Regions from separate parts of the Paenarthrobacter sp. Y-19 genome, predicted to be linked through region 2. Evidence: predicted binding sites of a transcription regulator. Region 2 holds the regulator's gene; the other holds the start of a gene.
The links. Region 2 encodes LexA, which represses DNA repair genes until DNA is damaged. Its sites were predicted from a motif close to TCGAACANNTGTTCGA; they were not measured.

Region 1 (15,008 bases), 1.9 Mb from region 2:
CTCGGAACCCACGACGACGGCGAGTTCGGCTTCCCAGTCGACACGGTCACTGCCGTGGACTTCCACGGCGTCGTTGGCGCCTACCAGGGTGTCCGCGTACTTGGCGAACAAGGTGGGGTATTCGGGAAGCTCCCTGCCCATTTCCTGGATGTGGTCGCCGTAGTTCAGGCCGCAGCAGATGACTTTGCCGGCGCGGGGAAGCAACGGGGCAGGGTCTACGCCGGTGATGACCGGAGCTCCGGATGCCTGCGTTTCCTCCACGAGAGCCCGCCAGTCCGACCGGCCCAGGAGTGCGCCGACGTCGCTGGCCGGAAGCGCGAGCCAGGCGTCGTCGCCGGTGGCGATGGCCGCCGTCGTTCCTCCGTTGGCCGTGCGCAAAGTGGCGAGTTTCATTGCTTTTCCCTTCGAGATTCTGGATGTGTCGACTTTTTTACGATCGTCACATATGCTCAACGTAGCACGGCGGAAATGATCTGCACAGGGGCTTTTCAAAAGTTTTTGCAGTTGCCACAACCGAGGAGGAACAGCATGAGCCACACAACAATCAACCCGGAGTCACTGGCCAAACCATCCGGCTACGCGCACGGAATCCTGGCCGGCAACACGGTCTTCCTGGGCGGGCAGACAGCGTTGGACAAGAACATGAACATCGTTCCCGGCGGGATTGTGGAGCAGTTCAAACAGGCGTTCACCAACGTGCTCACCACCCTGCGCGAGGCCGGCGGCGAACCTGAGGACCTGGTCAACGTGACCATCTACCTCACCGACGTTGACGACTACATGGCCAACGGCCGGGAAATTGGACGGCTGTGGCGTGAAATGGCGGGCTCGCAGTACCCGGCCATGGCCGGCATCGGCGTCACGCGCCTGTGGCAGAAGGAAGCGTTGATCGAGATCCAGGGCATCGCGGTCATCCCGGAGCGCTAAGCCTCTGGCCTGGCGGGTTCCCGTGGTGAAGCATGTCCCTATGGGAACTGTCACCGAATACCTGGACACTGTCAGCGCGGGCAACCGGGGTCCGTTGGAACGGATCGTCGGGATCGCGCGGGAGCTTGCCCCTGACGCCGAGGAAGGCACCAGTTATGGGATGCCCGCGTTGCTGGTGGATGGCAAGGGCTTCGTGAGCGTGCTCGAAACGAAGAAGCACTTGGCGCTGTACCCGTTCAGCGGCCAGATCCTCCCCGAAATGTCAGAGGAGCTTGGCGGGTACTCGTGGTCGCCGGGAACATTGAGGTTCTCCGCGGACAACCCTGTGCCCGACTCCATGGTGCGGCGGATTCTGGAAACGCGGCTCGCGGCGATCCGGAAGTAGTTTTTGCACAGCTAATGCCCTTCTGAGGCCAGCTTGCGGGCATTAGCTGTACAAAAACTCAGTGCTTGGCCGAGACGTCCTGGGAAATGGCGTCGGCGGTCGCCACCACCTGCTGCCGCACTTCCTCCAGGTACTGGTCCGGATCCGGCTGCGCCGCAACGGCCTGGGCCTGCAGGGACACGTTGATCGCGGCCACGTTGTCTCCGTTGTTGTGGTTCCAGACCGGGGCAGCGATGGACATCAGCCCGAGTTCCAGCTCCTGGTCAAGCAGGCACCAGCCCTGCTGACGGACACGCTCGACGGCGGCCCTCAAGTCGGGCACGCTGGCGACGGTTCGCGGCGTGAGCGGGGTGAGTTCCGCCGTCGTCAGGTATGCCTCGAGCTTGGCCTGCGGAAGTCCGGCAAGCAGCACCCGGCCCATGGATGTCGCGTAGGCGGGGAACCGCGTGCCGACCGTGATTCCGACGTTCATGATGCGCTTGGTGGCGACCCGCGCCACGTAGAAAATGTCCTGCCCGTCGAGGACTGCGGCCGATGTGGATTCCCCAAGTTTCAGGCTGAGCTGCTCCAAGTGAGGCTGGGCGAGTTGCGGCAGGGACAGGGCGGAGAGGTACGAGTAGCCGAGCTGCAGCACTTTGGCCGTGAGCGCAAAGGTCTTTCCGTCGGTGCGGACGTAGCCGAGCTCAACCAGGGTATGCAGGAACCGGCGAGCCGTGGCGCGGGTCAGGTCCGTGCGGGCTGCGACTTCGCTCAACGTCATGACGGGGTTGTTTGCGTCGAACGCCCGGATCACGGCGAGGCCCCGGGCCAGCGACTGGACGTACTGGTCGCTGGCCTGCGGGGTAACTGCGGAGTCGGTCATGGTTACCAATCCTAGGTGGCGTTGCGGGGTCCGCTTTGCGCCCTAAGCGGGAAAAATAATATGCAAAGCGGGCCTCACAACGAGGAGCCCAGATTTGCGGGGCCTACCCTGCGGGCCATTCCAAGACAGGGCCCACGCCGCCCGGGTTCCCTGACCGAGCTTGCGAGGTTAGGGAGGCGGTGGGGATGTAAAGCGGGCCTCACAACGAAGAGCCCAAACTTGCGGGGCCTACTCTGCGCGCCATGCCAAGGGGATAGCCCGCAAAGCGGGCCCCACAACAGGGAGCCCAAACTTGCGGGGCCTACTCTGCGCGCCATGCCAAGGCAGGGCCCACGCCGCCCGGGTTCCCTGACCGAGCTTGCGAGGTTAGGGAGGCGGTGGGGATGTAGAGCGGGCCTCACAACGCGGGGGAGCCCAGACTTGCGGGGCCTACTCTGCGCGCCATGCCAAGGCAGGGCCCACGCCGCCCGGGTTCCCTGACCGAGCTTGCGAGGTTAGGGAGGCGGTGGGGATGTAGAGCGGGCCCCACAACGGGGAGCCCAGTTTTGCGGGGCCTACTCTGCCTTTTTCAGCGGAAGGGGCACGAGTTCCTGGATCTCGTCGAAGGTGCAGCCGAAGGTCTCGCGGACGGTGACGCCGTCGGGTCCTGTGAGGAACACTGCCTTGTCCGTGTAGACGCGGGTCACGCAGCCGACGCCGGTCAGCGGGTACGTGCACTTCTCCACGAGCTTGGACACGCCCTCGCGGGTCAGCAGGGTCATCATCACGAAGACATCCTTGGCGCCGGTGGCGAGGTCCATCGCGCCACCCACGGCGGGAATAGCGTCCGGGGCCCCGGTGTGCCAGTTGGCGAGGTCGCCGGTGGCGGAGACTTGGAAGGCCCCGAGGACGCAGATGTCCAGGTGCCCGCCGCGCATGATCGCGAACGAGTCGGCGTGGTGGAAGTACGAAGCTCCGGGAAGTTCGGTGACGGGGATTTTGCCGGCGTTGATCAAATCGCCGTCAATCTCCTCGCCAACAGCGGCCGGGCCCATACCGAGCATCCCGTTCTCCGTGTGGAGCGTGATGTTCTGTTCCTCGGTGAGGTAGTTGGACACGAGCGTCGGCTGACCAATGCCCAGGTTCACGAACGAACCGGGAGCGATGTCGCGGGCCACCAGCTGGGCGAGTTCGTCGCGGCCCAACGGCTTCTCGGAGGTTTGGATGCTTGTTTGGGTGCTCATGATCAGGCCACCTGCTCTGCTCGGGAACCGCCGACGCGGACCACGCTGTTGACGTAAATACCGGGTGTCACCACGTTCTCCGGATCCAGCGAACCGGTGGGGACGATCTCCGAGACCTGCACAATGGTGTGCTTGGCTGCGGCGGCCATGATCGGGCCGAAGTTCCGGGCGGTCTTGCGGTAGACGAGGTTGCCCTTGCCGTCGGCCTTGAGCGCCTTGATCAGCGCGACGTCGGCGTGGATCGGGGTCTCAAATACCTGCCACTTCCCGTCCAGCAAACGGGTTTCCTTGCCTTCAGCCAAGGTGGTGCCGTAGCCGGTGGGGGTGAAGAACCCGCCAATCCCGGCGCCGGCGGCTCGGATACGCTCGGCCAGGTTGCCCTGCGGCACGAGCTCCAACTCGATCTCACCGGCATGGAACTTAGCGTCGAAGTGCCAGGAATCGGACTGCCGCGGGAAGGAACAGATCATCTTGCGGACCCGGCCTTCCTTGATCAGCAACGCCAGGCCTTGGTCGCCCTGGCCGGCGTTGTTGTTCACCACGGTCAGGTCCTTCGCGCCACAATCCATCAGGGCATCAATGAGTTCGAACGGCTGCCCGGCATTGCCGAACCCGCCGATCATCACCGTGGACCCGTCCTTGATGCCGGCGACAGCCTCGCCAACAGTGTCAATGAAATTCAACATCGCCCTAGACTCCTTCTGAAACTCCGGCAGTTACGTTTTCCAGCACCACGGCCAGGCCTTGACCGACGCCGATGCAGATCGCCGCGACGCCCCAGCGCTGACCGGAAGCCTGCAGGGACCGCGCGAGCGTGCCCAGGATGCGGGTACCGGAGGCGCCGAGCGGGTGGCCCATCGCGATCGCACCGCCGTGGCGGTTCACGATTCCGGGGTCGATCCCCCACGCATCAACGCACGCCAGCGATTGCGCGGCGAACGCTTCGTTAAGTTCGACGGCGCCCACCTGGTCCCAGCCGATGCCCGCCTTCGCCAGGGCCTTGTTCGCGGCCTCCACCGGGGCGAACCCGAAGAACTGGGGATCGTTGCCATGCGCGCCACGGCCGGCAATACGGGCCAAGGGATCCAAACCAAGAATCCCCGCAGCGGCTTCCGAACCAATCCACGCAGCCGAAGCACCATCGGACAAAGGCGAGGCGTTCCCGGCGGTGACCGTACCGCCGTCGGGTCCGTCAGACTCAGCCCGGAAAACGGTCTTCAAACCCGCGAGCTTCTCAGCGGAAGAACCGGCACGGATGCCCTCGTCCCGGACGAGATCAGTGCCCGGAACCGCCGTGACCAAAGAATCGTAGAAGCCTTCGTTCCACGCAGCGTCGGCCAGGTTGTGCGAGTCCGCCGCAAAAGCGTCCTGCCGTTCCCGGGTGATCCCGTACTTCTCGCGCAGCCGTTCGGTGGCTTCGCCCAGGGAGATGGTCCAGTCCTTGTTCATGGCCGGGTTCACCAAACGCCAACCAAGCGTGGTGGATGCCAGGGTCATGTCACCGGCCGGGTAGGGCTTGGACGTCTTGGGCAGCACCCACGGCGCACGGGACATGGACTCGGCGCCGCCCACCAGCATGAGGTCGGCGTCGCCGGCATTGATTTGCCGCGATGCGATGATGGCCGCATCCAGGGACGAGCCACACAAACGGTTGACGGTGGTGCCCGGAATGGACACGGGCAGGCCGGCCAACAGGGTGGCCATGCGGGCCACGTTGCGGTTTTCCTCGCCTGCACCGTTGGCGTTGCCGAACACGACCTCGTCGATCCGCTCAACATCCAGCCCGGGTGCCCGCTTCACGGACTCGCGAACCACGTGCGCGGCAAGGTCATCGGGACGGACAGCGGCAAGGCCGGAGCCGAACTTGCCAAAGGGCGTGCGCACGGCGTCGTACACGAAAGCCTGGTTCATGGTGTTTCCTTCGTTTCTGCCTGACCAACCAGGGGACCTGGGGTCAGTTGGGTTCGGTGGCGTCGATTTCGGCGAATACTTTTTGGGCCGTCTTGAAGGCCGAGTTGGCCGACGGCACACTGCAATAAATGGCGGTCTGCAGCAGGATTTCCTTGATTTCGTCCCTGCTCAGGCCGTTGTTGAGGGCTGCCCGGACGTGCATGGCCAGCTCTTCCCAGTGACCGTGCGCCACCAGCGCCGTGAGGGTGACTGCGGAACGCATTTGCCGGCTCAGGCCAGGCCGCGTCCAGATGCCACCCCAGGCAATCCTGGTGATCATGTCCTGGTAGTCCTCGGTGAAGGAATCCTTGCCGGCATTCGCCCGGTCCACGTGCGCGTCGCCGAGCACTTCGCGGCGGACCACCATGCCGGCGTCGTAGATATCCTGCGCGGTGGCGTCCGCCTGCACGGCACCGTTGCGAGCCGCGTCGTTGCTTTCGGAAGCAGTAGAGCTCATCGTCCGTTCTCCTTCATGAAGGTGTGCATCAGCGATGCCACGACTTTCGGTGCCTCCGCAGGCGCGAGGTGCCCGACGCCGTCGAGCGTCACGGCCTCAGCAGTGCCGCCACCGGCGACGATGCTGTTGACGAGCTCTTCAGCCATCGACGGCGGCGCGACCTGGTCCTCTTCACCGGCAATCACCTGCGTGGGGACGGCGATGCTGCCGAGCTGATCGCGGACATCCAAGCGGGCCAGGGCTTCGCAGCAGAACGAATAGCTGAACCTGTCGGCGTCGCGGAGTGCGTGCAGCAGGCGGCTGCTGATCTCCGGCTGGCGATCCATGAATCCGTGGCCGAACCAGCGCTCAGCGGAACCCTGGATCATCACCGGAGTACCCAGCGAGCGCACGGTTTCCGCACGGTCCAGCCAGCCCTCCGGAGTGCCGAGCTTCGGCCCGGAGCACTGGACGGACAAGCTGCGGAGGCGGTCGCCGTGCTTGATGCCGAGCTGCAGGCCGGTGGCCCCGCCCAGGGAGACACCCGCATAGTGGAACGTCGCCGCCGTGTTTCCGGTGACAGAGTCCACAAGGTCGACGACGGCGTCCGCCAGGTCCGCGACGTCGAAACCTTCGGCGGCGGCCGGCGAGATGCCGTGGCCGGGCAGGTCCCAGCCGATGACGTCGTATTCGTCGCCCAGGAGCGCGGCGGTTTCGGACCACAGAACGGTGGAGGTACCCAGCGACGGGCCGACCACCAGGAGCGGTTTCGCTCCGAGTTCACGCTTCGGGGACAGCAACACGGCCTTGATGGTTGGCTTAGCCACGAGGGGCTCCTTTCACAGGGGATCCGGTGAAGCCGGGGTAGGCGACGAGGATCCGACGGCTGATTTCCTGTGCCTCGCCCAGGTAGCTTGCCGGATCCAGCAGTGCCTCAAGCCCGGCGTCGGAGAGCTTGTTGGATGGAACGGTTTCACGGAGGAGCTTGCGGTACATGTCCCCCTGTTCGGTTGCCGGAGCAGCAAGGGTCCGGTCGACGACGGCCTGCAGCTTCTGCTTTCCGTCCTCGCCCAGCAGAGGGGCGACGGCGGCCGACACACCTTCGCTGAGGAGCAGCGGACCCGCCAGCTGCAGGTTCCTGCGCATCGCTTCCGGGAAGACGCGGAGACCCTCGGTGAGTTCGCGGAGGTGGGAAGCAGCGCCCATCGCCAGGCCCAACAGGCGACGCAGTGCAGGCCACTCGCTGTGCCAGGCGCCGTCGGGGCGTTCGTCATTGAAAGTGGCCGCGGCCAGGTGCAGCTGAGATGCGAGGCCGGGAGCCTGCAACGCTGCGCTGCGGATCAGCACGGAGAGCACCGGATTCTGCTTCTGCGGCATGGCCGAAGAGACACCGCGTCCGGCAGCCAGGGGCTCACCAAGTTCGGCAACCTCCGGACGGCTCAGGAACAACAGGTCCGCGGCGATCTTCCCGAAGGAATCGACCAGTGCCGCAAGCCCGTCACCGAGGGCCGTCACCACCAGGCGGTTGGTGTGCCAGGGAGCCGTCGCCGGGGCCAACCCCAGCGCAGCCGCCCACGAATCGGCCAGTGTGAAGGGCGTTGAACCGGAGCCCGCGGCCAGCCTGGTCCCGGAGGCCAAGGTTCCGCCGGCGCCGCCGAACTGCACGGGCAACTCCAACGACTCCAGGCGCGCACCCGCAGCGGCCACGCCCTGGAACCACTGCGCAGCCCTGAGCCCGAACGAGTACGGAAGCGCATGCTGCGTCAGGCTCCTGCCCACGCACAGCGTTTCCGCATGCTGTTCCGCCAAGGTAGCGAGCGCCGTCGTCGTGCCCTTGACTTCGGCCAGCAGCGCCGCGATGGTCCTGCGGGCGAGCAGCAGGAGGGCGGAGTCGAGGACGTCCTGGCTGGTGAGCGAGGCGTGGACCGCCTTGCCCGCACCGATGCCGGCGGTGTCCAGCCCGCGGACCCGGGCGCGGAGGTCGCCGAGCAACGGAATCACCGGGTTGCCTCCGCCTTGGGCCCGTTCAGCGATATCCGCGACGTCGTAGGACGCGGGGTTGGCGGCTTCGGCCACCACAGCGGCGGATCCCGCCGGGGCAAGCCCGGCTTCCTCAAGGACAGCCGCCCAGGCAGCTTCGACGTCGAGGATTGCCGCGATCACGGCACGGTCGCCCGTCAGCGCGGCCACGGAGGGCGACGCCGAGACGGGGCTGAGGAGGCCGAAGTCGCCGTCGATCATGCCAGGTTTTCCCTTGCCGGCGAGTCCCCGCTGTTGCCGACGCTGTTGTCGAGCGAACCGTCTTGCTGGAAGTCCAGGAACACGGTCTCGTCGCCACCCTGCAGGCGGATGTCCCAGGTGAGGCCACCGTCGGGGTCGCGACGGGCGATGAGCGTCTTGCGGCGTTCCGGATCCAGGGAGCTCAGCAAAGGATCATTGGCCAGTGCTTCCTCGTTTTCCGGCAGGTACACGCGGGTGAAGAGGCGGTTCATGAGGCCGCGGGCGAAAACGGCCACCGAGATGAACGCTGCCGCTCCGGGCTTGGTGGCACCCGGGTTGACCGTGGTGAACGTGTACACGCCGGAGTTGCCCACGGAGCCCCTGCCCCAGCCGGTGAACGTGTAGCCGTCACGGACCAGGGAGCCGGTGCGCTGGACGATGTTGCCTTCGGTATCCGGCTGCCAGATCTCAAGGATGGCGTCCGGGATGGGGTTGCCCGCGCCGTCGTACACCGTGCCTTGAAGGCGGATGCTGCCGGGGCTGCCCGGTGCCAGGAGTTCGTTGTCCTTGGTGAAGGGGAGGGCGTAGCCGTAGAAGGGGCCCACGGTCTGGCCCGGTGTGGGTGTCAGCTTGCTCATGTGCTTACTCCTCGTCCCCGGCGTCGCCGTATGCTTCGTTTTCCGTCCAGGTCCGCTTGGAACCGGTCAGGACGATGTCCCACTTGTAGCCGAGGGCCCACTCGGGGCTGGTCAGCTCGTGGTCGTACTGTGCCACCAGGCGGTCGCGGGCGTCCTGGTCCACGATCGATTGGTAGATGGGGTCCAACGGGAACAACTGGTCACCCGGGAAGTACATCTGGGTGACGATGCGCTGCGTGAACTCCGAGCCGAACATGGAGAAGTGGATGTGCGCCGGACGCCAGGCATTCAGGTGGTTCTTCCACGGGTAGGCGCCGGGTTTGATGGTGGTGAAGGAGTACGAGCCGTCGGCGCCGGTAATGCAGCGTCCGACGCCGGTGAAGTTCGGGTCGAGCGGTGCGGGGTGCTGGTCGCGCTTGTGGATGTAGCGGCCCGATGCGTTGGCCTGCCAGATCTCCACGAGCTGGCCGGCCACCGGGCGGCCGTCGCCGTCCAGCACGCGGCCGGCGACGATGATGCGCTCACCCTGCGGCTCGCCGTTGTGCTGGATGGTCAGGTCCGATTCCAGTGCGTGCACGTCCTGGTGTCCGAAGGCCGGCGAGTAGAGCTCGATGGTCTCCGGGTCCGCGTGGTGCAGGCTCTTGGTGGGGTGGCGCAGGATGCTGCTGCGGTAGGGCGCACAGTCCAGCCGCGGCATGGTTTCGGGTCCTTTGCCGTCCTTGAGTGCCTGGGCGTAACGATCCCCGATGGCCTTGATCTCAGCGCTGAGGTCCGCCTGCGTCTCAACCTTCTTGGCATCGTGCGCGGCATGCGGCTCTGCTGGCGGCACGAGTTCCTCGGATTCTAGAGCTTGTGCAGTGTTGTCTTGCGGCACAACCGGCTCCTTTCTATGGATTCTTTGAGAGGTTCGGGCAGCTATGCCCGGTGAAGTGAGTCGTATTGGACGGCATGGCGGACTGGGGCATTCGGGGCTCCGTAGCCGTTGTAGCTGCCACGGCGCTCCACCATTTCAAAAAACACACTGCCTACTGTGGCCGTGTAGAAGTGGAGGAATTCGCCGTTGGCGTCCCGGTCATACAGGAGGTTGAGCTCCTGGAGGGTGGCCAGGAAGCCCGGTTCAAGATCGAACCGTGCGTCCAGGTCCTCGTAATAGTTGGCCGGAATCTGCAGGAACTCAAGGCCGCGGTCCCGGGCGGACCGCGCCGTGGCCACGAGGTCGTCCACGGCGAAGGCGATGTGTTCCTGGTACGTTTTGCGGGCGTTCTGCGCTTGCTGGGCCGGCGCCAGGTTCAGCACCAGCCGCACCGCGCCGGTGCTGGTTTCCATGACCTGCGAGCGCACCAGGCCGCTGGGGCTCGGGACCTCTGCGAACGGCAGCGGTTCCAGGGCCAATGCGCTGGTGTAGAAGAGGACGGCTTCGTCAAAGTGCTGCCACGGCTGGGCGAGGTTCACGTGGTCAATGACCGCGTTCTGCCCGCTGGGAACGTGTTCCAGGCCTTCGCCGAACTCGTGCGTCCAGGCTGCGGTTCCGTCAGGGCTGCCTTGGCACAGGAAGATCTCGGTGGAGTCCGGGGCGGAGATGCCTTGGAAGACTTCCTCGTCGGCCTGGACCTTGCGCGCCACTACGGGCGCCTTGAGTTGCTGGGCGCGAGCGGAGGCAATCACTGGAGAGTCGACGTCGAACCCCAGGGCCGCGATGGCCGGTTCCGAGTGCGAGGCCGCCTGCTCGTTGATGATAACGCGCGCCTGGCCCATGGTCCAGAGCTGGACGTCCTTGGTGCGGTGGCGTCCCTCGAATCCGAAGCCGAGCTGCCCCAGGAGCTTCTCGAGCTGCGCGGTGTCGTCGGCTTTGACCTCGGCGAAGTTGAAGCCGGCTGGTTCGTTGACCTTGGGCAGCGTGGCAAGTTCCATGGGATAACGACGGCGGGACGAGGCTGCTGCTTCCGTTCCGGCTTCCGCGGAGGTGCCGGCCAGCCACTTTGCGCTCTGTTCTTCCAGCCAGATGAGTGAGCGCATGGCATCCACTGCGGTCCGTTCCACGTCCGACTGGCGGAAGACGTCATTGAAGACCTCAAGCGATACTGGCCCGGTGTAGCCCGCACGGACGACGTGGCCCATGAACTTGGCGAGCTCGAACTGTCCCTCCCCGGGGAAGACCCGGTAGTGGCGGCTCCAGGAGAGCACGTCCATGGAGAGCTTGGGGGCGTCGGCAACCTGCACGAAGAAGATCTTCTCCGCGTTAATGTCCTCGATCGGGGCGGTGTCCCAGTCGCGGGAAAGGATGTGGAAGGAGTCCAGGCAGGTGCCGAGGTTCGGATGGTCCACCATTTCCACCAGGCGGTAGGCGTGCTCGTAGTCGTTGACGTACTTGCCCCAGGCCAAGGCCTCGTAGGCAACCTTGACCCCGTGGTCTCCTGCCAGTCCGGCGAGCGCTGCCAGCTGTTCGGCCCGCAGCTGGTCGTCATCGATGGTGGCCGTGGCCACGTTGGAGCAGACCAGGATGGTGTCCATGCCCAGACGCGACATGAGCTTGAACTTGGCCTCGGCCCGCTTGAGGTTGGCCTTCAGCAGGTCCGGAGTGACGCCGTCGAAATCCCGGAACGGCTGGTAGAGATCCAGGCCCAGGCCGAGGTCGGCGGCCATCTTCCGGATGTCCTCGGGACTCAGCGGGGACGTGACGAGGTCCTGCTCGAAGATCTCGATGCCGTCGAAGCCCGCGATGGCGCAGGCCTGCATCTTTTCCTTCAAGGTGCCCGACAGGCAGACTGTGGCGATTCCGGTGCGCATCAGTGGGCCGCCTTTGCGAGGGTGCCGGCGGAGAGCGCGGTTGCGGCGTCTTCCAGGGCGATCAGCTCCAGGAAGTGCTCCCGCATGCGGTTGCGGTCGGCGTCCCGTCCGGTGAAGAGTTTGAAGGCGTCGGCCGCCTGACCGACTGCCATGCGGCCGCCGTCGAGGACTTTGCAGCCCTTGGCCCGTGCTTCGCGGACCAGTTGCGTTTCGATGGGGCGGTAGACGATGTCCGCCACCCAGTGCCTCGGCTCCACGAGTCCCAGGTCCAGCGGCAGTCCGGGGTGGGCGGCCATGCCGATCGGGGTGCAGTGCACCAGGCCGTCGGCGAGGGGCATGATCTGCGGGAGTTCGTCCGTGCTGCGCGGGGTGACGGTGGCCGCGGGGAAGAGTCCGCTGAGTTCATCGGCACGTTCCGCGGCCCGGGCGGGATCCACGTCCACCAGGTCCAGGGTGGTGACACCGGCCTTGAGGAGCGCGTAGGCGACGGCAGAACCGGCCCCGCCGGCGCCAAGCTGAACGACGCGGCCCAAGGTGGCGTCCGGAAGTCCATCCCTCAAGGCCGAACCAAAGCCGGAGAAGTCCGTGTTGTGTCCGATGAACCGGCCGTCCTGGATCAGGACCGTATTGACGGCACCCAGGCGCGCGGCGTCGTCGGAAATTTCATCAAGGTGCCCAAGCACCAACTGCTTGCACGGGTGCGTGATGTTGAGGCCGTTGAAGCCCATGCGGGCGGCTGCGGTGAGGAGGTCCCCGACGGCGGCGGCCGGCAAGGCCAGCTCCAGCAGGTCGATGGGGCGGTACAGCAAGCGAAGGCCCTGCACATCGGCTTCGCGTTCATGCATGGGCGGCGTGAGCGAGGGCATGACCCCTTCGCCAACGAGGCCCACCAGAACGGACTCGGCTCGGTTGCTCATCCTAAAGCTCCTTTGACTTCAGCACCGCGGCCATTGACGTTTTCTGGGGCGTCGACGGCCGGGTGTTATCCAGATTACTACAAGTGTTCATATTCCGCACGCTTGTTCTTATCGCGAACAAATGACGTGCCGGATGCGTTGTGTCGGGCTGATTTTGGCGTTGCGGGGCCTGCTTTGCGCGCCAAGAGTCGCGTTTAGCGCGCAGAACGGGCCCCGCAACGAAGCTCAGCGCTGCGGCAGGCGGGCCGCGAGTTCAGCCGCAGCCTCCTGCAGGGTGGGCACATGGGCGATGAGTTCCTCCATGCTGAGTCGGAAAACCGGAACGGCGGTGGCCAGCGAAGCGAACGCGTGGCCCTGGGAGTTGAGGACCGGGACCGCGACGGCACGCATGCCGATCTCGTTTTCCTCGTCCATCACGGCGTAGCCCTGCCGGCGCACCTGTTCAATTTCCGCCCGGAACTTGTCGCGGTCGGTGATGGAACGCTCAGTGAGCGGGTCCAGGGGAAGTTCCTCGATCAGGCGTTTTCGCTCGGGCTCATCCTCGAACGCAACCAGGGCCTTGCCCACCGACGTCGTGTGCAACGCTCCCAGATGTCCGGGGTCACTGGTGACGCGGAACGTCTTGGGCCCGTCCACCTTGTTGACCGTGAGGTGGTGGTCGCCGTCGCGGACCGAGAGGATGGTGGCCTCATGCGTACTGTCGGTGACCCGCTGCAGGACCGGCAGCGCTGTGGCAGCGAAGCCGTGGTGGTTGGAGACGCGTTGTCCGAGCTGGAAGACGCGCAGGCCCAGGTGGTAGCGGCGGCCATCGGGTTCGTAGTCAACGAATCCGTCGCGGGTCAACGAGCCCAGCAGCCGGTAGGTGGTACTGAAAGGCAGTCCGGCGCTTCTGGCCAGATCCGCCGCACTTGCACCCTTCGGCTCGTTTCCCAGCAGGACCAGCAGGCCCAGGGCTTTGCCGACCATGTCGGTCTTTGTGTCCTCTTTCACACTCATAACCCGATGCTCTCACATAGTGAGAGCTATTTCTAGATGGTGATTACACCTCTTGACAAGTGACCATACTCACAGGGATCATTGCTGTATTACGCAAGTAGCTCTCACCATGTGGTTACTAGCTAAGGGATTGACCGGCCGCACCTCGCTTGGGTCTCCCGCTGAAGCTCTATTCGCGACATCGTCGTCACAGAAGGAACACCCAATGAGCCAAACAATGCCGTCAGCGACGCCAGGCATCACCGAAACCACCGGGACACCCAAGAAGGCTGCCCTCGCCAGCTTCCTGGGCAGCGCCGTGGAGTACTACGACTTCTTCATCTTCGGATCTGCCGCGGCCTTGATTTTCCCGCACGTCTTCTTCCCGGACGCAGACACCAATGCGGCCGTCATGTCCTTTGCCACGTTCGGCTTCGCCTACCTTGCACGGCCCATCGGCGCTGCGTTCCTGGGTCACTTCGGCGACCGGATCGGCCGGCAGAAGGTCCTCATGTTCACCCTGGTGCTCATGGGCGCCTCGACCTTCGTGATCGGCTGCCTCCCCGACTTCAAAACCATCGGCTGGGGTGCCCCGATCCTCCTGGTACTTGCCCGGCTCTGCCAGGGTTTGTCGGCAGCGGGCGAGCAGGCCGGCGCGTCATCCATGACCCTGGAGCACGCCCCGGACAACCGCCGCTCCTTCTTCACCTCATGGACCTTGACGGGAACGCAGGGCGGCCAGATCCTGGCAGCGCTCGTGTTCATTCCCGTGGTGGCACTGCCGGATGACATCAAGTACGGCATCGGCTGGCGTATTCCGTTCTGGCTCAGCGCAGTAGTGGTGCTGGTTGCCTTCTTCATCCGCCGCACCCTGCACGAGCCACCCGCATTCGCTGAGGCACAGAAGAACAACCAGATTGCCAAGCTCCCCATCGCCGACCTCCTCAAGCACCACTGGCAGGACGTCCTCCGCGTGATCTGCTGCGCGTTCATTGCCGCAGTCAGCACGGTCTTCGGCACCCTGGCCATCAAGTACGCCCAGGACGTTGCGCATGTGAACAGCACCATCACCCTATGGCTGGTGGTTGTGGCCAACCTCGTGGCTCTGGGAACCCAGCCGCTCTTCGGCACGCTGGCAGACCGCATCGGCCGCAAGCCCGTGTTCATCTATGGAGCAGTGGCCAGCGCCATCATGACGCCGGTCTTCTTCCTGAGCTTCGAGTCCGGTTCCACGCCGCTGATGTTCCTGGCCGCCGTCGTGTACTTCTCCCTTGGCTACGCTGCCGCCAACGCCGTCTGGCCGTCGTTCTACGGTGAAATGTTCAGCACCAAGGTCCGCTTCTCCGGCCTGGCCATCGGCACGCAGCTCGGCTTCCTCGCCGCAGGTTTCGCCCCGACCATCGTGACCGCCATCGGTGGCACCAAACCCGGTGGATGGGTTCCCGTGTCCATCTTCACGGCCATCGTCTGCCTCATCGCCATCGTCTCGGCCTCCACGGCACGCGAATCGGCAAAGGTCCCGACGGCGGAACTCGGCCTGCGCTAGAACGTCACCTCTCCGGCGCTCCAGCCCTGTTGCCGGAGCTTCGGAACGGGGAAAGCCCGGCACGTCTCCTGACGTGCCGGGCTTTCCGCTGCCCGGTCTGGTGTTCAGGCAAGGCAAGCGGCAAGGAACATCCCAGGCCTAC
Region 2 (15,008 bases):
AAGTACTTGATGGCCTGGTCCAACGCCGCTCCAAGCCGGACCCGGGAACGTTCCTTGGATCCGGCAAGGCACAGGAACTCAAGGACATTGTCGCTGCCACAGGCGCGGACACTGTCGTGGTGGACACTGAACTGGCACCGTCACAGCGACGCGGTCTTGAGGACATCGTGAAGGTCAAGGTCGTTGACCGGACCACGCTGATCCTGGATATCTTCGCCCAGCACGCCAAGAGCCGCGAAGGCAAGGCCCAGGTGGAGCTCGCGCAGCTGGAATACCTGCTTCCACGCCTGCGTGGTTGGGGTGACTCCATGTCCCGGCAGGCCGGCGGCCAGGTGGGCGGGGCCGGGGCAGGCATGGGCTCGCGCGGTCCCGGTGAAACCAAGATCGAACTGGACCGCCGCCGAATCCGCACACGCATGGCCAAACTGCGCCGGGAAATCGCCGCGATGAAGCCGGCCCGTGAGACCAAACGTGCCAACCGCCGTCGTAATGCTGTTCCGTCCGTCGCGATTGCCGGGTACACCAACGCCGGTAAATCGTCGTTGTTGAACCGCCTCACCGACGCAGGTGTCCTTGTGGAGAACGCACTGTTCGCCACTCTGGATCCCACGGTCCGCAAAGCGCAGACTCCTGACGGCATCGGCTACACACTGGCCGACACCGTGGGATTCGTGCGCTCACTGCCGACCCAGCTCGTTGAAGCCTTCCGCTCAACGCTCGAGGAAGTGGCCGATGCGGACCTCATCCTCCATGTCGTGGATGCATCCCACCCGGACCCCGAAGGCCAGATCGCAGCAGTGCGCACTGTCTTCACCGAGGTCGACGCCCGCAAGGTTCCCGAGATCATCGTCCTGAACAAGGTTGATGTGGCCGATCCTTTCGTGGTTGAGCGTCTCAAGCAGAAGGAACCCCGGCACGCAGTGGTTTCCACCCGCACAGGACAGGGAATCGCCGAACTGCTGGAGGACATCAGCCGGTCCATACCGCGTCCGGGGGTGCGGCTTGAAGTGCTCATCCCGTACGACCGCGGCGACATGATCAACAAGCTGCACAATTCCGATTCCGAGATCCTCAGCCTGGAACACGAGGAAAGCGGGACGCGCGTGGTGGCGATGGTCCGTGAAGGTCTGGCAGCTGAGCTGGAGTCATTCGTCAGTAATGGTTGAGAAGGTGGCGGCGGACGCCGTCGAGTCGGTGGGAGAGAAGACCACCCTGGAATTGTTGGACCGGGCTGTCGCCGGAATGGGCGGCCAAAGCCGTGCCGGCCAGCACGAAATGGCCAAGCACGTCACCCGGGCCATTGAGACCGGGGAACATCTGCTGGTCCAGGCGGGAACCGGTACGGGTAAGTCATTGGCGTACCTGATTCCGTTGATCGCCCATTCCATGGACAGCGATAAACCGACGCTCGTGTCCACCGCCACCTTGGCTTTGCAGACCCAGATCGTAGGCAGGGATCTTCCGCGTTTGCTGGCGACCATCAATCCTGCCCTGGACCGTCCGGTCAATGTCGCGCTCGTGAAGGGCAGGGCAAACTACGTCTGCCTGCAAAAGCTCGAGGGCGGCTTCCCGAGTGAGGAGCCCTCCGAAGGACAACTTTTCTCCCTCGGTGAGGACACGAGCGTGCCGCACTTCGCGGCGTCGGTCGGCGGCCCGTCGTCCCAGCTGGGCAAGGAGGTTGTCCGGCTCCGGGAGTGGGCCGAAACGACGACCACCGGCGACCGGGACGAGCTCATGCCGGGGGTCACGGACCGTGCCTGGCGGCAGGTCTCCGTGACGTCCATGGAGTGCCTTGGGGCCCAGAAATGTCCGGTTGCCGAGGAGTGCTTCAGCGAGCTGGCACGCGCCCGGGCAGCCGAAGCCGACGTCGTGGTCACCAACCACGCCATGTTGGCCGTCAGCGCGTTCGAAGGCCTCGCGGTGCTGCCCGAGTACGACGTCGTGGTGGTGGACGAGGCCCACGAGCTTCAAGACCGGGTCACAGGGGCAGTGTCAGGGCAACTCTCTGTAGCCATGGTGCACGCCGCGGCATCAAGCGCCCGCAAGCACACAGCCATCACCGTTGACGCCCTGAATGCGGCCGCGGATAGGCTTGACATGGCTATTGCGGGAGTACCCAACGGGCTCCTTCCCAGCGGACTCAACGACGAACAACTCGATTGCCTGGACCAGCTGCGCGACGCCACACGGGCGGCCCTGTCCGATTCGAAGACTGATTCCTCCAGTGCCGCGGACGGCGGACGGCAGCTGGCACGTTCGCGGCTGATGCTCATCCTTGAGCTGTGCGAACGGATGCTCGCTGCCAAGGAGAACCGCGAAGTAGTGTGGTTCTCCCGTAACAGCACTTTTGATCCCCAGCAGGGATACTCCCAACCTGACGAGACCGCGCCTGCGCTCATCAACATCGCGCCGCTGAGCGTGGCAGGCAGGTTGCGCGAGGGATTGTTCGCCGGACACACGGTGGTGCTGACCTCGGCCACGCTGGCCATCGGCTCGGCTTTTGAACCCGCGGCCGGAGGCCTCGGCCTGATTGGCGACGGCGCGCCCAGCTGGACAGGAATCGACGTCGGATCTCCTTTTGATTACCCCAAACAGGGGGTGCTGTACGTAGCGAAGCACCTTCCGAAACCCGGTCGGGGCACGTCACCGGAGGCCTTGGACGAATTGGAAGACCTCATCCGGGCATCCGGCGGGGGAGCACTGTGTCTCTTCTCCTCACGGCGGGCCGCCGAGGAAGCTGCGGACGCCATGCGGCTGCGCCTGGACGTGGATATCCTCTGTCAAGGCGAATCCACCATGGCTGCGTTGGTGAAGCAATTTGCCGACGAGCCGGATACTTGCCTCTTCGGAACCATGTCGCTGTGGCAAGGGGTGGACGTACCCGGCGGCTCGTGCCGCCTGGTGGTTATTGACCGGATTCCCTTCCCGCGTCCTGACGATCCCCTGATGACCGCCCGTTCCCGTGCCGTGGCACAGTCCGGGGGGAACGGGTTCATGGCTGTTTCCGCCACCCACGCAGCCATCCGGCTCGCGCAGGGTGCAGGGCGCCTGATCCGGTCCACCGGTGACAAGGGCGTCGTGGCAGTCCTTGATTCACGCCTCTCGACAGAACGTTACGGCGGGTTCCTGCGGGCCGCCCTGCCGCCGTTCTGGGCGACCACTGACCGCACCGTGGTTCGTGGTGTCCTGGAGCGCTTGGGATCCGCCAAGAAGGCGTAGAAGACAGTCAGCTCCGGGCCCCTTACGGGTCGGAAAAAGCTAGAGGGACCTCAGTACCGAAACGACCTTGCCCATGATGGTTGCCTGGTCGCCGAGAATGGGTTCGTACTGGGTGTTTTGGGGCAGCAGCCAGGTATGGCCATCGCGCTGTCGGAACGTCTTTACAGTGGCTTCGTCGTCCAGCAAAGCGGCCACGATGTCGCCGTTGATGGCGTCGTTCTGGCGGCGGACAACGACCCAGTCGCCGTCGCAGATCGCGGCATCAATCATGGAGTCGCCAGCGACTTTCAACATGAAGAGCTCACCGTGTCCCACCAGTTGCCGGGGCAGGGGGAGCACGTCCTCAACTGTCTGGTCGGCCAGGATGGGTCCGCCTGCCGCGATGCGGCCAACCAGCGGAACCATGGCGGTGTCGCTTGCGCTGGTGAGTTCTGTCACAGCCAGGCCGCCGGTGCTCCGAAGCGTTGCCGGTGCCTCCACGCCCGGGATGGGGCCGCCGTCCAGGGTCAAGGGCATCAGTACTTCCATTGCGCGGGGACGCTTGGGGTCCCGGCGAAGGTAGCCGAGTTTTTCCAGCTGGGACAACTGGTGGGTAACGCTGGAAAGGCTGGCCAGTCCAACGGTGTCCCCGATTTCGCGCATGCTGGGCGGATAGCCGTTGTCGTTGACTGACCGCTGGATGGTTTCCAGGATCTTTTTCTGGCGCACGGTCAGGCTCTTGGGAGTCTTGGGAGGCTGTTGGCTCCGCAGGGGTACCCCGCCGCCTGTGGCTTTCGCTGCCATGTTCGCCAATGCCTTTCGTTCCGCCCCGAAACGAACCGGGGATGCAGGGACTGAAAAAATGTCAGACCCTCCTGTTCCACTGAAACAGTGCTGTTCCTTCACTCAAACGTAGGGCAGGCACAGGCGTTTATCAAACATTTGTTCTAGCGAGTCTCGACACCGTTCGTTGATAAGTGCTAAAAATGTCATAGCAAGGTTCGAACATGTGTTCTAGAAACCTCGCGCTGAAACTGGATGTTCGAACGAACTGTTCGAATACCGGCCGCAGTCGGGAGGAGCACACAAAGAATTGGCAGCCTTGCTCCGGAAGCTCCGGAGCAAGGCAATAGCTCAGAAGGGCTCAGCTCATGTCCGCAATAACTTCGTTCGCTGAATTCCGCACCACGCAGGCCCCCGCCCGCCTGCGCCTGACCCGCCGTGGCCGGGTGGTGTTCTTCTTCATCCCGGCCATGCTGCTGGCGGCTGTTCTGCTCAGCCTTGCCGGGTTCATCACTTCCCCTGCCAAGGCTTCCGATTCCCAGGCCGAGCTGCAGCCGCCGGTTGCAGTCTCTGTGACAGTCCAGCCCGGTCAGTCCCTGTGGGGCATTGCCGGCGCGGCGGCTCCTGAGCGGGACCCGCGTGATGTCATTGCTGAAATCATCCAGTTGAACGACCTCCGCGGCGGGGGCATCCTTCCGGGGCAGCAGCTGTTCGTCCCGGCCCACTAAGGCTTTTAGCCGGTGGCCGGATCCCGCGCCGCGACGTCATAGTTACTCCGCAGTCCCGCCAGCCCCTTAAACTGTTCCAGTGAGTGAGCAGCTTGAGCGACTTGACCGACTACCCCTCCGGACCAACCTGCGTGGACTGAGCCCCTACGGCGCACCGCAGCTTGATGTCCCCGTTTTGCTCAACGTTAACGAAAACACCCATGGCGTCCCCGCCGATGTTCAGGCGGCGATTACTGAGGCCGTGGCAGCAGCCGCCACAGGACTGAACCGCTATCCTGACCGCGAGTTCACCGATCTTCGTGAGGCCCTCGCCGAGTATCTTGGCCACGGCCTTTCAGCGGACAACATCTGGGCCGCCAACGGGTCCAACGAGGTCCTGCAACAGATCCTGCAGGCGTTTGGCGGCCCGGGACGCAAGGCCCTTGGCTTCCCGCCCACGTATTCCATGTACCCGTTGCTGGCCAGCGGAACGGATACCGAATACATCCGGGGAGTCCGCGCCGATGACTACGGGCTGGATGCCCGGTCGGCGGCTGCGCAGGTGCGCGAAACCGAAGCCAACATCGTCTTCCTGTGCTCACCGAACAACCCCACAGGGACGGGCCTGGGCCTGGATGTGGTGGAGGCCGTGTATGAAGCCGGTGAAGCAAGCCAGGCCATCGTGATCGTGGACGAGGCCTACCACGAGTTCGCCCACGACAACACTCCGAGCGCGTTGACGCTCCTGCCCGGCCGTGAGCGCCTGATCGTTTCGCGCACCATGAGCAAGGCATTTGCCCTGGCAGGTGCCCGGCTCGGCTACATGGCGGCGGCCCCTGAAGTTACGGACGCCATCAGGTTGGTCCGCCTGCCGTACCACTTGTCTGCCATCACGCAGGCCACCGCCCTCGCAGCATTGACTCACCGCGAGGCCCTGATGGCCGACGTTGAGGACATCAAGGTCCAGCGCGATCGGATCGTCACCGAACTTCTCCGCATGGGGCTCAAGCCCGCGGAGTCGGACTCGAACTACGTCTTCTTCGGTGGACTCGAGAACCCGCACGAGATCTGGCAAGGGCTGCTCGACGCAGGCGTGCTCATACGTGATGTCGGCATTCCGGGTCACTTGCGGGTTACCGCCGGGACCGAACCGGAAACCACCGCATTCCTTGATGCCCTGGAAGCACTCCTGGAACGCGCAGCGTCACAGCGCGCCTAAACTTGTCAATAGACCCAACCTCCCTCCCTGCATAAGGACGTCCCAATGAGCGAAACCGGCGCCACGCCGTCCGCTGCCCGCACTGCGCGCATGGAGCGCACCACCAGCGAATCTTCCGTATTGGTGGAGATCAACCTGGACGGTTCCGGAATTTCGGACATCAGCACCTCGGTACCGTTCTACGACCACATGCTGACCGCACTGTGCAAGCACTCCCTGATTGACATGACGGTCAAAGCCACAGGTGACACGCACATCGATGCCCACCACACGGTGGAAGACGTCGCCATCACGTTCGGTGAGGTGCTCCGGACGGCCTTGGGCGACAAAGCTGGTATTCGTCGTTTTGGCGAAGCCACGGTGCCTCTGGACGAAGCCCTCGCCCATGCAGTCGTTGATGTTTCCGGACGTCCGTACCTTGTGCACGGTGGTGAACCTGCGGGACAGGAGTACCACCTGATCGGTGGCCACTTCACCGGCTCGTTGACCCGCCATGTTTTCGAGGCAATCACGTTGCACGCCGGAATTTGCCTGCACATGAACGTTCTTGCTGGCCGGGATCCGCACCACATTGTGGAGGCCCAGTTCAAGGCTTTCGCGCGCGCACTGCGTGCCGCCGTAGAGTCCGATCCGCGTGTCGAGGGCATTCCCTCCACCAAGGGGGCACTGTGAGTAGCCAGGTCCTGAAGAACGGCGCAGTGGCTGACGCCACGGCATCCGTTAGGCCTCAGTCGCCGGAGGGCAAGCCGACCGTTACGGTTCTGGACTATGGATCCGGCAACGTCCGGTCCGCCGTCCGCGCGCTTGAGCGGGCAGGTGCCCACGTGGTGCTCAGCGCCAAGCCTGAGGACGTCCTCAACGCCGACGGCCTGGTTGTCCCCGGTGTTGGCGCCTATGAGACCGTGATGAAAGAACTCAAAGCCGTAGACGCCATCCGCATGATTGGACGCCGGGTTGCCGGTGGACGTCCGGTGCTGGCCATCTGCGTGGGTCTCCAGGTTCTTTTCGAGGCCGGCGTTGAGCATGGTACCGAGTCCGAAGGCATGGCCGAATGGCCTGGCAAAGTCGAACTCCTTCCTGCTCCCGTGGTGCCGCACATGGGATGGAACACAGTGGACGTACCTGAGGGTTCCAAGCTGTTCGCCGGTGTGGAGCAGGAGCGTTTCTACTTCGTTCACTCCTACGGTGTGCAGGAGTGGAACTTCGACGTCGTGCAGCCCCGCATGGCGCCCCCCATGGTCACGTGGTCCGAGCACGGCGCACGTTTCATCGCTGCCGTGGAAAACGGCCCGCTGTGCGCCACCCAGTTCCACCCAGAGAAGTCGGGCGACGCCGGGGCCCGCCTCCTGCGTAACTGGGTGGATGGCCTTCGGAAGCCCGCACCGGAAGCTTCCGGAAACGGTGCTGCCTAGATGTGGTCTGTGATCCTCATGGGCCTGGCCGGCCTCCTGGTGGGCGGTGGGATTTCCTTCCACCAGCAAAAGAAGCCCCGCTGGGTCTCCATTTCTTTCTACGTGTTGGCCGGGATGTCCCTGCTGGCTGCGTACCTCCTGACACTTCCCGGTAACTGAACCGCTGGTCCCAAGCCGGCGATCCCTCAACTCCAAGGACACTCATGACCACCTCCTCCCAGTCCGTACTGGAACTCCTGCCGGCCGTCGATATCGTCGATGGCCAGGCGGTGCGCCTCCTGCAAGGAGAGGCGGGATCTGAAACCAGCTATGGGACGCCCTTGGAGGCAGCCTTGAACTGGCAGAACGACGGTGCGGAATGGGTCCATATGGTTGACCTCGACGCCGCCTTTGGCCGTGGCGACAACGCCGCTCTCATCAGCGAGGTCGTGTCTCAGCTCGACGTCAAGGTGGAGCTTTCGGGCGGCCTGCGGGATGACGAATCACTCGAACGGGCCCTCGGTTTGGGCGTTGCCCGGGTAAACCTTGGGACAGCAGCGCTGGAAAACCCGGAGTGGACGCGCCGGGCGATCGAACGCTTCGGTGACAAGATCGCCGTCGGGCTTGATGTCCGCGGTACTACGCTGGCCGGACGCGGATGGACCAAGGAAGGCGGGGACCTTTGGGAGGTTCTGGCCCGCCTCGAGGACGCCGGGTGCGCCCGCTACGTAGTCACGGACGTTACCAAGGACGGAACGCTGCAGGGCCCCAACGTGGATCTGCTGCGTCAGATGGTGGAGAAGACCGGCAAGCCCGTAGTGGCTTCCGGCGGTATCTCCAGCTTGGAAGATCTTCGCGTGCTGCGTGAACTCGTGCCGCTGGGTGTCGAGGGTGCGATTGTGGGCAAGGCTCTGTATGCCGGTGCCTTCACCCTGCCCGAAGCCCTGGACGTGGCCGGCCGCCGCTGATGGGCCGCCACTCAGCCCACGAGCCGGAGCTTAACCAGCGGGAGAAGCGCGACCTGCCCGGTCACATCGCGGCGGCCTTGGCAGGCGCCGGGGGAGCCACGGACTCGGCGGGCCAACCCTGGGCAGGTAGAAGCCTCACTGGCGACGACGCCAAAATCCACAACTTCGAAGACGATGATGGAACCGCAGACGCCGGTTACCTTGCGGCTATTGCGGCGCTGATCGACGGAACCGGTGGCGAGGCGGAGGTCGTGGCCTCCCTGGCCATGGCACGTGTCTTTGTCCCGGTGGTTGCCCAATTGGCCGAGGAAGCCGAAGGCGTCGACGGCCTGCATGCAGACAAGCAAGCCGATATGGCATTGGTCACACTGAAGGCCCCCGACGGCCGCACGGCAATGCCGGTGTTCACCTCGGCGGCAGCCTTGGAAGCCTGGCACCCCCAGGCGCGGCCGGTCGCTGTTTACGCAGCACGCGCAGCACTCTCGGCGGTGTCGGAAGGGGCCCAACTCCTGGTTTTGGACCCTGGCTCCCAGTTCGCCTTCGTCGTGCGGCGACCCGCCATGTGGGCGCTCGCGCAGCAGAAGGACTGGACGCCGTCATACCTTGATGATCAACTGGAGACTGCTCTCGTTTCGACGATTTCAGCCTTCACTGCGGTCCGCCGCCTTGAGACGCACCCCGGCGGTGGCGTTGCGTCCCTCACGGCGGACGGCCGCCAGGTCCTCGGAGGCGGTCCGGGCCCGGAACTGCGTGTGGTGCTTTTCCTCGAGGACGGTTTGGACGCCGGGGCCGTGCAGGCGCTTGTCGCGCAACTGAACGATGCGTGGGCACGGATGGATTCCTTTGCCGAGGGTGTTGATTCCATGGAAGTAAAACTGCAGCGTGCAGCACAGGAGCGCGCGCCGCACTAATGGCAGGTCCGGTTCCCCGGGACTGCCCGGGGAAATGAGGATTGAGCCAGTGAACTTCGCTCTCTACAAAGAGATGCTGTCCATACGCCCTGTCCGGCGGCTGCTGGTTGTCGGGATGGTTGCGCGTATCCCGCATTCGGCCGCGGGAGTGCTACTTACCTTGCACATTGTCCTGACGCTTGGCCAGGGATATGCCGCTGCGGGTGCTGCGGCGGCGGTCATGACCATCGGCATTGCCCTGGGCGCGCCGTGGCGTGGCCGCAGGGTTGACATGGTGGGGCTGCGTAAAGCTCTGATCCCGTCAGTTGTCTCCGAAACCGTCATCTGGTCGATCGTCCCGCACGTGTCGTACCAATGGCTGCTACCTCTGGTGTTCATCGGAGGCCTCTTCACCCTTCCGATCTTCAGTGTCGTCCGCCAATCGTTGGGCGTCATGGTGGACGGTGAGCAGCGGCGTTCGGCCTTTGCCTTGGATTCCATAGCCACCGAGCTTGTTTTCATGATCGGTCCGGCCGTCGGAGCTGTGGTGGCGACCAGCGGCTACTCGGCTCTTGGCCTGACCGCCGTTGGTGTCTCGGTATCTGTGGCTGGACTTTTCCTGATGTGGTTCAACCCGCCCACCAGAAGCGAAGCAGCCTGCACACCGGAGGAATCCGCCGATCGGGAGTCGGCCGATCTTGCGGCAGCGGAGGCGGCCATGGTGGCTTCGGCTCCTGCGCATGTCCAGGAAGCGGCCTCGGAGATGGCGTCTGCAACCTCGCGCACGGCCGGGCTCCGGAGCCGAGTGGCCAGGAATTTCACCTGGTTCACCGTTTCTGTTGCTGCGCTCTTCGCAGTAGCCGCTGGTTCGGGCATGGTGCTCAGCGGCTCGGATGTCAGCATCGTGGGGCTGCTGGAACGTGGCGGCCACCAAAACGAGATCGGTATTGTCTTCTTCTTCTGGTGCGCCGCGTCGGTAGTCGGCGGTCTCATCTACGGTTCGATGAAGCGGTCCATCTCACCCATGCTCCTTCTGCTGGGCATGGCCGCACTGACCATTCCGATGGGATTTGCCCAGGACACCTGGACCCTGGCGTTCCTCTCACTCCTGCCGGGCTTGTTGTGCGCACCGGTGCTGTCTGCTTCCTCCGAGAAGGTTGCGGACCTTGTGGAGGAGGATCGCCGGGGCGAAGCAATGGGCTGGTACGGCTCTGCGCTGACCGCCGGTGTTGCTCTGGGGGCGCCCCTGGCAGGGGTCTTCATCGACACCGTGGGTCCGTCGGGCGGCTTCGCTGCTGTTGGTATCGCCGGCGTCGTGCTGTGCGCCACCGGCCTGGTGCTCATGTCCATCCGTCGACGGGCTGCCCGGGTCTGAGTCAACCGGCACCAGACGACGACGGCGGGTCGACCACTAATGGTCGGCCCGCCGTCGATGATTATTCAGGCAGTTGGCGTCAGTTCACCGGTCCGGTGAACTTTTCGCCCGGGCCCTTGCCGGGGGCATCCGGAATGATGGATGCCTCGCGGAACGCGAGTTGCAGGGAGCGCAGGCCGTCGCGCAACGGCCCTGCGTGCTGGGAGCCGATTTCGGGTGCGGCTGCGGAGACCAAGCCGGCGAGTGCGGTGATCAGCTTGCGGGCTTCGTCCAGGTCTTTGAGATCCTCGGCGTTGGGGTCGTCGGCAAGCCCAACCTTGACCGCTGCCGCACTCATGAGGTGCACGGCGCCGGTGGTGATGACTTCCACTGCCGGGACCTCTGCGATGTCACGGATCTGCTGGGAGACTCCGGCGTCGGCCGCGGGGGCGTCTCCGCCGAAGGAATTGCGGGAATTGCTGTCTTCAGTGCTCATACTGGTAAGCTTGTCACAGACCGACTGGAAGTCGATATTCACCGTGGACATCTACAGTACTGTGGGCATCGACAGTGAACCATCGCAGTCAACGTCCCGCCGTTCGCAATGTGCGCTTGGCGGGTTGTTTCTGTAGAATTGACTTTCAGTTTGCAAGCGGAGTTCTCTCCCACCCGCGTCAGCCGTTTCCCTTCGGGGACAGGATCCCCTTGATGGGACAAGAGGTTGCCGGGTACCTGGTCGGACATTTCAGGGTTGATCCCGGAAGTGCGCGCTTTCCATAGGGGAAGTGGATCCGATCTTCGAGGCCTTCGATTGCGCCAGCAATTGGGGGCCTTCTCTATTTGCCGGTGACACCACCACAACCACAGGAGCTTTAACATTAGCGAGCCAAGAATCAATGAGCGTATCCGCGTCCCCGAGGTGCGGCTGGTCGGCCCTGCCGGCGAACAGGTAGGAATTGTCCGCATCGAGGACGCACTGCGTCTTGCTGCCGAATCCGATCTCGATCTCGTTGAAGTTGCGCCGCAGGCTAAGCCTCCTGTTTGCAAGTTGATGGACTTCGGCAAGTACAAGTACGAAGCCGCCGTCAAGGCCCGCGAAGCCCGCAAGAACCAAACCAATACGGTTCTGAAGGAAATCCGCTTCCGCCTCAAGATCGACAAGCACGACTACGAAACCAAGCGCGGGCACGCTCTGCGCTTCCTCGGAGCCGGTGACAAGGTCAAGGCCATGATCCAGTTCCGTGGTCGTGAGCAGCAGCGGCCTGAAATGGGCATCCGCTTGCTTCAGCGTTTCGCGGAGGATGTAGCCGAGGTTGGCGTCATCGAGTCCAGCCCGCGCATCGATGGCCGCAATATGGTCATGGTGATCGGACCGCTGAAGAACAAGGCCGAAGCGAAGGCTGAAGCCCGTCGTGCAAGCCAGCGTGCAGAAGCCAAGGCCCAGAATGAGGCCAAGGCCGCAGGACGCGTTGACACCACGGGGGAGCAGGCGCCGCTGACGCAGAGCCTCGCCGATCTTCTGCCCGAAGGCTTCAAGGTTTCCGAAGAGGAAAGCACGCAGGAAGCTACCGCAGCAACCGAGGCGCCCGCAGCTGAAGAAGCACCGGTTGTCGAGGAAGCTGCAGCTGAAGCTCCGGTTGCCGAAGAGGCACCTGAAGCAGCAGAGGAAGCACCCGTTGCTGAGGAAGCTCCGGCTCCCAAGGCGGCTCCGGCACCTAAGGAAGCTCCGGCTCCCAAGGCGGCTCCGGCACCTAAGGCGGCTCCGGCTCCCAAGGCAGCTCCGGTGGAGGCAGCTCCGAAGCCTGCTGTTCCGGCTGCGGCGCCCAAGCCAGCGGTTCCTTCGGCCCCGAAGCCTGTCGCCAAGCCGGCAGCTCCCAAGCCGGCTGCCCGGCCCGCGGCCCCCAAAGCCACGCCGAAGCCAGCAACACGTAAGACCAATTAGTTCAACGCCGCGGAGGCCCTGGCCTCCACCGGCAAGCAACCAGCACGTCGGCCCTGGTGGCCGGCTGCGCGATAGAATCGCGGACTTGTCCGTGGATACGTAAGGAGATCGGTTCCCATGCCGAAGATGAAGACCCACAGCGGTGCTAAGAAGCGCTTCAAGCTGACCGGTACCGGCAAGCTGAAGCGTCAGCAGGCCAACCGCCGTCACTACCTGGAGCACAAGTCCTCCAGGCTGACCCGTCGCCTCGCCGGCGACAAGCTCGTCTTCAAGGGCGATGCCAAGGTCATCAAGAAGATGCTCGGCGTCTAAGTTCCAAGTTCTTTGGTTACTGCCATCCGGCAGGGACCGACTACACCAAAAGCCTTCTCAGGCCGGCCGGGTTTCCGGCAGTAGCAGCTTGGGATAAAGATTTCTGAAGGAGTACGCACGTGGCACGTGTGAAGCGGGCGGTAAACGCCCACAAGAAGCGCCGGGTTGTCCTCGAACGCGCCAAGGGTTACCGCGGTCAGCGTTCGCGCCTGTACCGCAAGGCCAAAGAGCAGCTGCTGCACTCGTTTGTGTACAGCTACGGTGACCGCCGTAAGAAGAAGGGCGACTTCCGTCGCCTCTGGATCCAGCGCATCAACGCTGCATCCCGCGCCAACGGCCTCACCTACAACCGTCTGATCCAGGGCCTCAAGGCCGCTGAGGTCGAGGTTGACCGCCGCATGCTCGCCGAGCTGGCTGTTTCCGACGCCAACGCTTTCGCCGCTCTGGTGAACGTTGCCAAGGCTGCCCTGCCGGCTGACACCTCTGCTCCGGCTGCCAAGGCTGCTCCGAAGGCCAAGGTTGCTCCGGCTGTCGCTACGGCTCCTGCCGTAAAGGCCGTCGTTTCCGAGAAGCCGGCCATCGATGGCGCAGTTGCCGCCGACGGTGACGAGGCTCCGGAAGGCTACGCCATCAAGGGCAACGCCGAATCCAAGAAGTACCACGTTCCGGGTTCCACCTGGTACAACACCACCGCTGCTGAATACTGGTTCTCCACCGTTGAAGCTGCGAAGGCAGCCGGTTTCGAGCCGGCCGGCGGCGAAGCCCGCCAGCAGATCAAGAACTAGTCGCAACTGCCACTAAAGTTCTTTATATGAACGAAACCGGGCGCCCGCAAGACTTTCCGATGACCAACCCCCGAGCAGATCGGGTGAGGGATGTCGCAAAGCTTGCCGGGCGCCCGGCGCGTTTAAAGCGCGGGCGGTTCCTTGCTGAGGGGCCGCAGGCGGTGCGCGAGGCATTGACCCTGCACCGCGACCGGACAACGGCGGGCGGATCCGCCGTCGTACATGAAGTTTTCGCCAGCGAAGCGTGCCTTGATCGCCTCCCCGAGCTTGCCGACCTGGCGCGGGGGACGCTGCTGCGGCTGGCGAGCGATGAAGTACTAGCCGCCATGGCTGACACCGTTAACCCGCAAGGGATCGTAGCGGTCTGCAGTTTCGTGGACGTCAGCCTGGACTCGGTGCTCGACGCCGGTCCGCAGCTTCTTGCTGTCATGTGCCAGGTGCGTGACCCCGGCAACGCCGGAACCGTGCTCCGCGCCGCCGATGCCGCTGGAGCAGACGCCGTGGTTCTCACCGGCTCCAGCGTAGACATCTATAACCCCAAAGCGGTGCGGTCCACCGCAGGCTCCCTGTTCCACCTCCCGGTGGTTCTGGGGGCGGACGTCGAGGAACTGGTTGCGCGGTGCCGGGAGCGGGGAATAGGCATCCTGGCCGCTGATGGCTATGGAACCCTCAATCTGGACAAGCTCCAGGATGAGAACGCTGCACGGAGGCTCGGCAACGGTTCCGTGGCCTCGGACTATGCCCTGGAGTCGCCTACAGCGTGGCTCTTCGGCAACGAAGCCCAAGGCTTGTCGGAGGACGAACTTGCACTGGCCGATCACCGTGTTGCCGTGCCCGTGTACGGGGCGGCCGAGAGCCTGAACCTGGGTACCGCCGCCACTGTGTGTCTTTACGCCAGCGCACGTTCGCAGCAGGGCGCCCGAGTGGGGAATGCGTAAACAACGCGCCGCCGGGTACGGTATTGCTTGCAAGATCAGACGATGACGACTCTTCTTGGCCCTTTCCATTCTTTCCCAAACCCGAAGAGGTGAAGCTTTCGTGGCTGCTGGTGGCGGTACCAAAGCGATTGTTGCGGCTCTCGCCGCAAATCTAACGATTGCTGTTCTGAAGTTCATTGCATTTTTCCTGACAGCGTCATCGTCCATGCTCGCCGAGGCAATCCACTCAGTTGCCGACTCCGGCAACCAGATCCTGCTGCTGGTGGGCGGGAAGCGGTCCAAACGCGCCGCCAGTCCGGAACATCCGTTCGGCTATGGCCGCGAACGCTACATCTACGCCTTCATCGTGTCCATTGTCCTGTTCAGCGTCGGTGGCCTGTTTGCCCTTTACGAGGCCTGGGAGAAGTTCCAGCACCCGCACGGCATCGAAGGCGGCTTCTGGTGGGTTCCCTTGGCGGTGCTGGTGGGAGCGATCATTGCCGAAAGCTTCTCCTTCCGCACGGCGATCATCGAATCGAACC

Region 1: the regulator LexA is predicted to act here: its motif matches at 12,440-12,455, upstream of PYR64_RS18685 (shikimate dehydrogenase).

The regions. Positions count from the first base shown of each region.
Region 1 is NZ_CP119414.1:3,967,934-3,982,941, forward strand. Features, by position in the region: gene PYR64_RS18620 (fumarylacetoacetate hydrolase family protein) at 1-393, opposite strand, end outside; gene PYR64_RS18625 (RidA family protein) at 529-927, shown strand; gene PYR64_RS18630 (DUF1801 domain-containing protein) at 968-1,312, shown strand; gene PYR64_RS18635 (IclR family transcriptional regulator C-terminal domain-containing protein) at 1,371-2,174, opposite strand; gene PYR64_RS18640 (3-oxoacid CoA-transferase subunit B) at 2,729-3,397, opposite strand; gene PYR64_RS18645 (3-oxoacid CoA-transferase subunit A) at 3,400-4,083, opposite strand; gene PYR64_RS18650 (thiolase family protein) at 4,088-5,308, opposite strand; gene pcaC (4-carboxymuconolactone decarboxylase) at 5,352-5,804, opposite strand; gene PYR64_RS18660 (alpha/beta fold hydrolase) at 5,801-6,610, opposite strand; gene PYR64_RS18665 (adenylosuccinate lyase family protein) at 6,603-8,024, opposite strand; gene pcaG (protocatechuate 3,4-dioxygenase subunit alpha) at 8,021-8,641, opposite strand; gene pcaH (protocatechuate 3,4-dioxygenase subunit beta) at 8,646-9,515, opposite strand; gene PYR64_RS18680 (sugar phosphate isomerase/epimerase and 4-hydroxyphenylpyruvate domain-containing protein) at 9,557-11,428, opposite strand; gene PYR64_RS18685 (shikimate dehydrogenase) at 11,428-12,345, opposite strand; gene PYR64_RS18690 (IclR family transcriptional regulator) at 12,571-13,341, opposite strand; gene PYR64_RS18695 (MFS transporter) at 13,547-14,866, shown strand; gene PYR64_RS18700 (FG-GAP-like repeat-containing protein) at 15,005-15,008, opposite strand, start outside.
Region 2 is NZ_CP119414.1:1,294,689-1,309,696, forward strand. Features, by position in the region: gene hflX (GTPase HflX) at 1-1,166, shown strand, start outside; gene PYR64_RS05985 (ATP-dependent DNA helicase) at 1,159-3,219, shown strand; gene lexA (transcriptional repressor LexA) at 3,259-4,002, opposite strand; gene PYR64_RS05995 (LysM peptidoglycan-binding domain-containing protein) at 4,350-4,709, shown strand; gene PYR64_RS06000 (histidinol-phosphate transaminase) at 4,789-5,907, shown strand; gene hisB (imidazoleglycerol-phosphate dehydratase HisB) at 5,953-6,579, shown strand; gene hisH (imidazole glycerol phosphate synthase subunit HisH) at 6,576-7,319, shown strand; gene PYR64_RS06015 (hypothetical protein) at 7,320-7,478, shown strand; gene priA (bifunctional 1-(5-phosphoribosyl)-5-((5-phosphoribosylamino)methylideneamino)imidazole-4-carboxamide isomerase/phosphoribosylanthranilate isomerase PriA) at 7,523-8,266, shown strand; gene PYR64_RS06025 (SseB family protein) at 8,266-9,177, shown strand; gene PYR64_RS06030 (MFS transporter) at 9,227-10,531, shown strand; gene PYR64_RS06035 (DUF1844 domain-containing protein) at 10,611-11,006, opposite strand; gene infC (translation initiation factor IF-3) at 11,403-12,452, shown strand; gene rpmI (50S ribosomal protein L35) at 12,570-12,764, shown strand; gene rplT (50S ribosomal protein L20) at 12,884-13,549, shown strand; gene PYR64_RS06055 (RNA methyltransferase) at 13,576-14,487, shown strand; gene PYR64_RS06060 (cation diffusion facilitator family transporter) at 14,588-15,008, shown strand, end outside.